DNA from 2 places in the Cryobacterium lyxosi genome. Region 2 is predicted to be linked to the other one. Evidence: predicted binding sites of a transcription regulator. Region 2 holds the regulator's gene; the other holds the start of a gene.

Region 1 (4,417 bases), on a different contig from region 2:
CGTACGGCCAGCAGAACCCGCAGGACAAGTACAACGTTCTGTCGATCATCTCGCTCGTTACCTCGATCCTCCTCGTCTCGGTCGTCGGTATCGTCACCGGCCACATCGCCCTGAGCCAGATCAAGAAAACCGGCGAAAAGGGACGCGGGCTTGCTCTCTGGGGAACCATCCTCGGCTACGTCGGACTGCTCGGCGGCACCATTTTCACCATCATCACGATCGCTTTCGTGATTGCCGCAGCCTCCACGGGCGCGGGTTATTACAGATAGCGACGCAGCAGTGGCCCCGTGCGGGGCCGCTCGGCACGTTTCGACCGACCACGGGTTGATCCCAGCGTTCCGTTGCTCGCGGTTCGCGGCCAGAGGACACCCATGACGACACACCACCAGCACGATGACGCCTCGGCGCAGCTGGGCTACACGCGTGCTCCCGCGCCGCCTGGCAGCCAGCTCGACTGGGCGTCCACCGTGACCGCTCCCACCGAGTTCGTGCCGTACATCTACACCGAGGCGGAGGTAGAGCGCATCACCGGCCGCCGCCGGCTCTCGATCGCCGCCGTGGGTTGTGGCGTGGCCGGGCTCGGCCTGGGAGTGATCGGTGTGTTCGGCCTGCCGCCAGCGCTCATCGCGATCACCCTCGCGCTGATCGCGCGCACCACCGAGAACCGGGCGCGTACTCTCTGGCTCAGCGGTCTCGTCAGCGGTCTCGTTGGCGTTCTACTCGCGGCCGGCTGGATCGTCTTTATCAGTCACACCGTGCTGCCCCTGCTCTAGGGCGGTCCGTACCGAGCTTGAAAATTCGCTCGAATACGCGTACCCGCCGAGAATTTTCGCAGTTGGGCAGCAAGCTCGCCAGCTAGCGCACACGCTCCACGAGCAGCGCAACGCGCTGCCCGGCTGCCCGCGTCAGAATCAAGGTCGCTGACTCGGGCCCCTTGAGCTTGAGTCGGGTGCGCAACGTCGCCGGATCCACGTCGACGCCGCGTTTTTTGATCTCGAGGGTACCGATCCGTCGATGAAACAGCGCCAACCGCAGCTTCTTTTCGTCGAAGGGCAGAGTCTCGAGCACCCGGAACGCGCTCGCGAACGGTGTTGGAGTGAGCCTGTCGTTGGTCAGGTAGGCGATGCCCTCGCTCAACATATGCGCGTCCAGCGAGCGGGCTAGATCACCGATCAGCCGCGCCCGAATCACCGCGCCATCGGGTTCATATACGTAATTTCCCAGGCTGCCCGCTTCGACGTCTGCACTGTCTTCGGGGGCAGTCAGTTCGTGCGTGCCGTCGTGAGTCAAGAGCAGAGCCGATCGACGGATGCCGGTGCGTGCGAGCGCGCCAAACCACAGCCCCATTTCCACCAGCTGGCCATCCACCGACACCCACTGGGCCTCGGCGTCGACAGGAATCCGGTCGCGGTCGTGACCGGGGCCGAGCTTCATCCCGAGCGGCAAGCGGGTGGCCAGCAGGTACGCGAAGTCGAGTGAGGGGGAGTAGTCCTCGGAGCGGGTCAGCCGCGTCGTGTTGCTGTGTCCACTCGTGCGGCGGGCTGGGTCGAGCCAGACCGCGTCGAAGTCACCCAGGTCGAACGTCTCCGCGTCGGCCTGCAGGGCAGAAGCGTTGGGAAACGGTGCAAGGTTGAAGCTCGCGACGGTCGCCGTGACCTCGTCGGCGTCGATGGCGACGACCGAAACGTCCAGGGCCGCGAGTGCCATAGCGTCGCCGCCGATGCCGCAGCCGAGGTCGGCGACCCGCGGCGGGCGGCCCAAGGCTGTGCTGAGCCCGGCGAACCGACCGGCGTGCAGCGCGGCGACTCGCAATCGTGTCGCTTGCTCCAGGCCAGCCTCCGTGAACAGCATCCGTTCGGCGAATTCACCGAACTTGACGGTGGCCTTCGCCCGAAGCCGGGACTGGTTGAGCACGGCCGACACGACGTCGGATGGGTGTCCGGCCTTGCGCAGATCGCTCACAAGCTTCAGCACGTCGCCATGGCTGTCATACGGCGGCAGGGAGTCCAGCAGTCGCAAACTCGCGGGGGAAAGCAGGTCAACGAGTTCGGTTCGATCCATGCTGCAACGTTAGCAAAATGACCCCCCATCTGGCACTCACGTTGCGTGAGTGCCAGAACCCCCCTAAACTTCACTTGGCACTCTCGCTGGGAGTCTGCTAACCCAAATCTTAGAAAGAGGTCAACCGTGTCGGTCTCCATCAAGCCGCTCGAGGATCGCATCGTCATCAAGCAGGTCGACGCCGAGCAGACCACCGCATCAGGTCTGGTCATTCCTGACACCGCGAAGGAAAAGCCCCAGGAGGGCGAAGTTGTTGCAGTCGGCCCCGGCCGCATTGACGACAACGGCAACCGCGTCCCCCTCGACATCGCCGTCGGCGACAAGGTGATCTACTCCAAGTACGGCGGAACCGAGGTCAAGTTCGGTGGCGATGACCTGCTGGTTCTCTCCGCTCGCGACGTGCTCGCCGTCGTCGTACGCTAAGTAGTTCTCTTCGCTCCTAGTCTCTAGACTGAAACTCCCGAATAGCATTGCTGTTCGGGAGTTTTTTGTTTGTGCACTTTTGTTCCGCAGGAGAAGACCATGACGGATGCTGCCGCATCGCACCGCACGACAGCCCATTCCACGTACCGTACCGGCCTTGTCTTCGGTGGTCTCTCCTATGCCCTCTGGGGTGCGCTGCCGCTCTATTTTCTGCTACTCGCGCCCTCCGGCGCGTTTGAAATCGTGGCCTGGCGGGTGCTGTTCTCGCTCGTCTTCTGCGCTCTGATCATCACGGTCACCCGCACCTGGACGGTGCTCGGGCGGGCCCTGCGGCAGCGGCGCCTGGTGTGGACCATGGGCCTGGCCGGGGTGTTCATTTTCATCAACTGGCAGACCTACGTGATCGCCGCGACCACCGGACACGTCGTCGAAGCGGCCTTGGGCTACTTCATCAATCCGATCGTGACCGTGTTGCTCGGCGTTTTCGTGCTGCGGGAAAATTTGCGCCGGCTGCAGTGGGTGGCCATCGTGGTCAGCTGTGTCGCCGTCGTCGTTCTCGCCGTCGGATACGGTTCCCTGCCGTGGATCTCGCTCATTCTCGCATTTTCCTTCGGGCTGTACGGTCTGATCAAAAAGCGCGTCGGTCCGAGTGTGGATGCCGTCACCGGTCTCACCCTGGAGACCGCGTGGCTGGCCCCGGTCGCCGTCGTGCAACTCGTTGTCGTCTCGGGACTCTCCGGAATCACCTTCGGCACGGTGTCGCCCTGGCACACGGCGAGCCTGCTCGCGGCCGGGATCATCACCGCGGTGCCGCTGCTGCTGTTCGCTGCGGCCGCTCGGCGGCTGCCGTTGACCGTGCTCGGGCTCATTCAATTCGTGGCGCCGGTGCTCCAGTTCCTCGTGGGCGTGGTCATTCTGAACGAGGCAATGCCCTTCGAACGCTGGGTCGGCTTCGGACTGGTGTGGGTGGCCCTGATCATTTTGATGGTTGACATGGTGGCGTCCGGTCGCAGTCCTCGGCGTAGCATCCGTGAAGTCGCCTAGCTCCAAAGAACGGGCCGGCCAGCCGATACGTTGAACCGTCAGCTCGCACGCGTCAGGCCAGTTCAGTTCATTTCATTTCATTTCAGTACTTGAGGATTCACATGCCCCATCGCCCCACGATCGCCGTAGTTTTTCTGCTCGCCCTGGCCCTGACTGGCTGTACTGGCGCGCCGGCGGCCACGTCGACCACAATTCCAATTCCGGTCGTCAGCACCAGCCCGACCGGCGACGGCACGCTGAGCATCGGCACGCTGTTTCCCATGACCGGTGATAATGCTGCGAGCGGCGCGGCCCAGGTAGCCGGCACCGAAATCGCCGTGCGCGATATCCTCGCCGACCAGACCACTCCCACCCACCCCGTGCAGCTCATTCACCGCGACTCCTATGGCGACCTCGCCGCCGCCTACGCGGACCTTGCGGCGCGCGGCGTCGACCTGGTGCTGTGGGACGCAACGACAGCGCTGCCAGCGGATGTTGACAGTTTTGCTGGCAACACGACCATCGTGGCCCTCATCGACTTTGCCAACGGGGGAACCCCCCTTGCCGCTGACGAGGAGTTCACTGCCCGGCTGAAGACCGCCGACCCAGGGCTGACGGCCACGGCTGGCGGCGCGGAAGCCTATGACGGGGTCATCACGGCAGCCCTGGCCGCGGTCATCACCGCAGACGATGGTGGCGCCTCGCTCGAAGCGGGCTGGCCCCGGGTGGTTTCGGGAACCGCCGTGTGCACATCCTGGGGAGAGTGTGTTTTTGCCCTGACGGAGAACCAGGTCATCGATTATCAAGGGATGACCGGCCGCCGTTCGTAACGATTTGGTCGCTTTACCAAGTTCTCCTATGAAGGGGTAGGTTTCCGGGCCATTGATTGCCTACTCTGACACCACGGCAG
Region 2 (4,417 bases):
CGTCAGTGCGGCCGAACGCGATTTCGGTGTGTACCTGCACGTGCCGTTCTGCCGGGTGCGCTGCGGCTACTGCGACTTCAATACCTATACGGCGACCGAACTACGCGGCGTCAAACAAAGCGACTATGCCAGCCAGGCCGTGCTCGAGGTCGATGCGGCCGCCCGCATCCTCACCGCGTCCGGCGTGCCGGCACGCGAAGTCGCCACGGTGTTCTTCGGGGGAGGTACGCCGACGCTACTGCCGGTGACCGACCTGACCCGCATGCTCGCTGCGGTGCGCGAGCAGTGGGGTCTGGCAGACGGCGCCGAGGTCACCACCGAAGCCAACCCAGACTCGGTCGACGCCGCCTACCTCGGTGCCCTCGCCGACGCTGGATTCACCCGGGTGTCGTTCGGCATGCAGTCTGCCGTGCCGCACGTGCTCGCCACGCTGGAGCGCACCCACGACCCCGAGCGGGTGCCGCTCGTCGTGGAGTGGGCCCGCGCCGCCGGGCTCGACGTGAGCCTCGACCTGATCTACGGCACGCCGGGGGAGTCCCTCGCGAATTGGCGCACGAGTCTCGAACAGGCGCTCAGCCTGCAGCCCGACCACCTGAGCGCCTATTCGCTCATCGTCGAAGACGGTACCAAGCTCGCCCGGCAGATTCGCCGCGGCGAGATCGCGCCGACCGACGACGACCAGCAGGCTGACTTCTACGAGCTGGCCGACGAACTTCTCGCTGCCGCCGGGTACGACTGGTACGAGGTCAGTAACTGGGCGACGAGCGACGCCCACAGATCCCGACACAACCTCGCCTACTGGACCGGCCAGGACTGGTGGGGCGTCGGCCCCGGCGCCCACAGCCACGTCGGCGGCGTGCGCTGGTGGAACGTCAAGCATCCGGCCGCCTACTCCGAACGGATGCTGGGCGGCCTGTCACCGGCCGCTGGTCGCGAGACGCTGGACGCGCCCACCCGCGAGCTCGAACGCATCCTCTTGCAGAGCCGGATCCGCACCGGAATCCCGGTCGCATCGCTGTCGGCGGCGGGGCGCGTCGAGGTGGCCGGTCTGATCGCCGACGAACTCATCAATGCCAGAGCCGCCCTGACCGGAACAGTGGAACTGACCCTACGCGGGCGACTTCTGGCCGACGCCGTGGTGCGGCGCCTCAGCGATTAGCTAAAGAATTTGATGGTGAGCGGGTAGGCGTAGCCCTGGCCGCGATTGGCTGCCAGCGCGGCCAGGATCGAGAAAATGATGCCGAGGGCGAAGGCGACCGGCAGAATCAGGTATCCGATCAGGATGCTCGTCAACGCGGTTGCCACCACATAAACGATCGTCAGGGTGATCTGAAAATTCAACGCCGTTGCGCTGTGCGCCCGAATGAACGGACCACGATCGCGCAGCATGAGGTAACCGATCAGACCGGGTAGAAAAACGAGCAGAATGCCGCCGACGTGAATCAAAGTCGCCCACATCTTCTCGTCCGCCGGGCTCATCGGCCGGCGAGGGATATTTTGCGAGTAAGGATTTTGCGGCGGGGTGGATTCATAGGGATTCGTGCGCGGATCGTTCTCGGACATGTGGTCTCCTGTTCGAGTAAGTTGAACTGGTCGTGGCGCTTCCGGCGCTTAGTCGCCGGAGCCACTCATACAGTCGTGCAGTGGCCACGCCTGCCCCCTCCAGACTAACCGTGCCAATGGTGAACTGACCGGAATCGACCACGGATATCGGTAGTTTCGGCCGTCCCGCGGCTTTTTCGACCTTCGGTTCACGATTGTTTGGGCCGTTCAAAGATTGTGACTGTGGATCGCTCATGATCGTCCCCTTCACCATACGTGTTGGGCAGAATACGCGTAATTAAACCCTCGCTTCGAACTGCTGGCAATGGGTCTGTTCAGGCAGCCGCGATATGATTAGCAGTCAGTGGATGCGAGTGCCAACGATGTGCTGGCAAACGTACCTTCCCGTGTGACCCTTAGAGCGCGCGGTGAGCGGCATCCGCAGAACTCAAGCTGGACCTCACGAATCAGGAAGGTGGGCGCAATGGTTTCCGACCGTGGCCTCGATGTGTTGCGCGTCATCGTGCAGGACTACGTTGCCTCTCGTGAACCCGTCGGCTCAAAATCCATCGTTGATCGCCACGCCTTCGGCGTCTCCGCTGCCACCATTCGTAACGACATGGCTCTCCTCGAAGAAGAAGACCTGATCGCAGCGCCGCACACCTCGTCGGGGCGCATCCCCACCGATAAGGGCTACCGAGTTTTCGTCGACCACCTCGCTGATCTGCGGCCACTCACGCCGGCGCAACGTCAAGCCATTGAAACCTTTCTGGGTCACGCCGCCGACCTTGACGAAGTGCTCGTGCGCAGTGTGCGACTGCTCTCCCAGCTCACTCATCAGGTCGCGCTCGTGCAGTATCCCTCTGTGTCTCGCGCCAAGGTACGGCACATCGAGTTCGTGCCCCTGACCGAGACGCGCATCCTGTCGGTGCTGATCACGGATTCCGGCGGGGTGGAACAGCGCGTGATCGATTTGCCGCGGGCGCTCGATGAGCAGACCCTCTTAGAAGTGCGCGCCCGACTCAATGTCGCTGTCGTTGGACTCGGCATGGCCGAGGCCAGAGCCGCCCTCGCCGCGAGCGTGTGGCCGGGCGCGCCGATGCTGCAACCGCTCATCGACCTCATCACGAGCACCCTCGCCGACCAAATCGGCGCCAACCGCCAAGATAAACTCGTCATGGCCGGGGCAGCGAACCTTGTGCGCACCGAGGAAGATTTCTCCGGCAGCATCTACCCGGTGCTCGAAGCCATCGAAGAGCAGGTGGTACTGCTGCGACTGTTCGGCGAGATGGAGACCGACCAACACGGAGTTTCGGTGAGCATTGGCCGGGAGAACGCGGCGTTCGGCCTGCCCGAGGCAAGCGTGTTGACCAGCGGCTACAGCGCGAACGGCAACCTCGCCCGCCTGGGCGTGCTTGGTCCCACGCGCATGGATTACTCCAATAACATGGCGGCGGTGCGCGCCGTCGCTCGCTATCTCTCCCGCCTGCTCGGCGAGACCTAAATCTGTTGCCGCCTCGGCGGCAGAGACCACATCACCAGAACCAGAATCATCATCATAAAAAACTCAAGGAGAGCCACCTTTGGCTGACCACTACGAAGCTCTCGGCGTTGACCGCGACGCAACCACCGACCAAATCAAAAAGGCCTATCGACGCCTTGCCCGTGAACTGCACCCCGACGTGAACCCCGGCGCTGAAGCGTCGGAACGGTTTAAAAGCATCACCCATGCTTACGACGTGCTGAGCGACGCGAAACAGCGTCAGAAATACGACCAGGGTGGCGGTCAGAACGGCGGGTTCGACGGCCAGAACTTCGGTAACTTCGGCGACATCTTCGAGACCTTCTTCGGCGGAGGAGGCGGCAGCAGCCGCGGCCCGCGGTCCCGCCGCGAACGCGGCCAGGACGCCCTTATCCGGGTTGAACTCGACCTCGATGAGGTCATCTTCGGCACGCACCGCGACCTCGAGGTCGACACCGCGATCGTTTGCGACACCTGCAAGGGTTCCTGCTGCGCCCCCGGTACATCACCGATCACCTGCGACATCTGCCACGGTACCGGCAGCATCCAGCGCGCCGTTCGGTCTCTGCTCGGCAACGTGATGACGTCGAGCCCGTGCGGCTCCTGCCGCGGTTACGGCACTATCATCGCGACGCCGTGCATGACCTGTTCCGGGCAGGGCCGCGTGCGCGCCCGGCGTACGGTTCCGGTGGACATTCCGGCCGGAGTCGACACCGGCCTGCGCCTGCAGATGCCCGGCAGCGGAGAGGCGGGTCCGGCCGCCGGTCCGAATGGTGACCTCTACCTCGAGATGAAGGTGCGCCACCACGACGTGTTCAGTCGCGACGGCGACGACCTCATGTGCTCGCTCGACGTGTCGATGACGAACGCAATTCTTGGCACCAACGTCACCGTGAAAGCGCTCGACGGTGATATCGAGGTGGAGATTCGCGCTGGTTCGCAAAGCTCAGAAGTGCTCACGATCAAGGATCGTGGTATCACCAAGCTGCGCGGCAGCGGGCGAGGCGACCTGAAGATCGGCATCCACGTGCTTACGCCCACCAAGCTCGACCACAAGGAACGCGACCTGATCGAGCAGTTCGCTGCCCGTTACGCCGCGCCTGCGCCGACCCTGAGCCAGTACCAGCAGGGCTTGTTCGCGAAGCTGCGCGACCGGTTCCTCGGCTGACGTGGCACATTTCTATCTGCAGGAAACGCTCCGGGCGGCGCAGTGTCGCCCGGGGGAGGTCGTTTCCGTTGATGGCGCCGAGGCACGGCACGCGGTCACGGTCAGCCGGGTTCGTCCCGGAGACCGGCTGCGCTTAGGCAATGGAGCCGGGTTGCTGGTGCAGGGGACGGTGCTGACAGCGGAGG

The links. Region 2 encodes HrcA, which represses chaperone genes, less so after heat shock. Its sites were predicted from a motif close to TTNGCACTCGNNNNNNNCGAGTGCNAA; they were not measured.
Region 1: groES (co-chaperone GroES) is a predicted target of HrcA. The motif match lies at 2,091-2,117, and genes of this name have one in related genera.

The regions. Positions count from the first base shown of each region.
Region 1 is NZ_SOGT01000012.1:428,239-432,655, reverse strand. Features, by position in the region: gene E3T27_RS11755 (DUF4190 domain-containing protein) at 1-269, shown strand, start outside; gene E3T27_RS11750 (hypothetical protein) at 372-773, shown strand; gene E3T27_RS11745 (class I SAM-dependent methyltransferase) at 856-2,061, opposite strand; gene groES (co-chaperone GroES) at 2,188-2,484, shown strand; gene rarD (EamA family transporter RarD) at 2,584-3,528, shown strand; gene E3T27_RS11730 (hypothetical protein) at 3,630-4,337, shown strand.
Region 2 is NZ_SOGT01000015.1:132,728-137,144, forward strand. Features, by position in the region: gene hemW (radical SAM family heme chaperone HemW) at 1-1,159, shown strand, start outside; gene E3T27_RS14115 (DUF4870 domain-containing protein) at 1,156-1,563, opposite strand; gene hrcA (heat-inducible transcriptional repressor HrcA) at 2,027-3,046, shown strand; gene dnaJ (molecular chaperone DnaJ) at 3,126-4,232, shown strand; gene E3T27_RS14130 (16S rRNA (uracil(1498)-N(3))-methyltransferase) at 4,234-4,417, shown strand, end outside.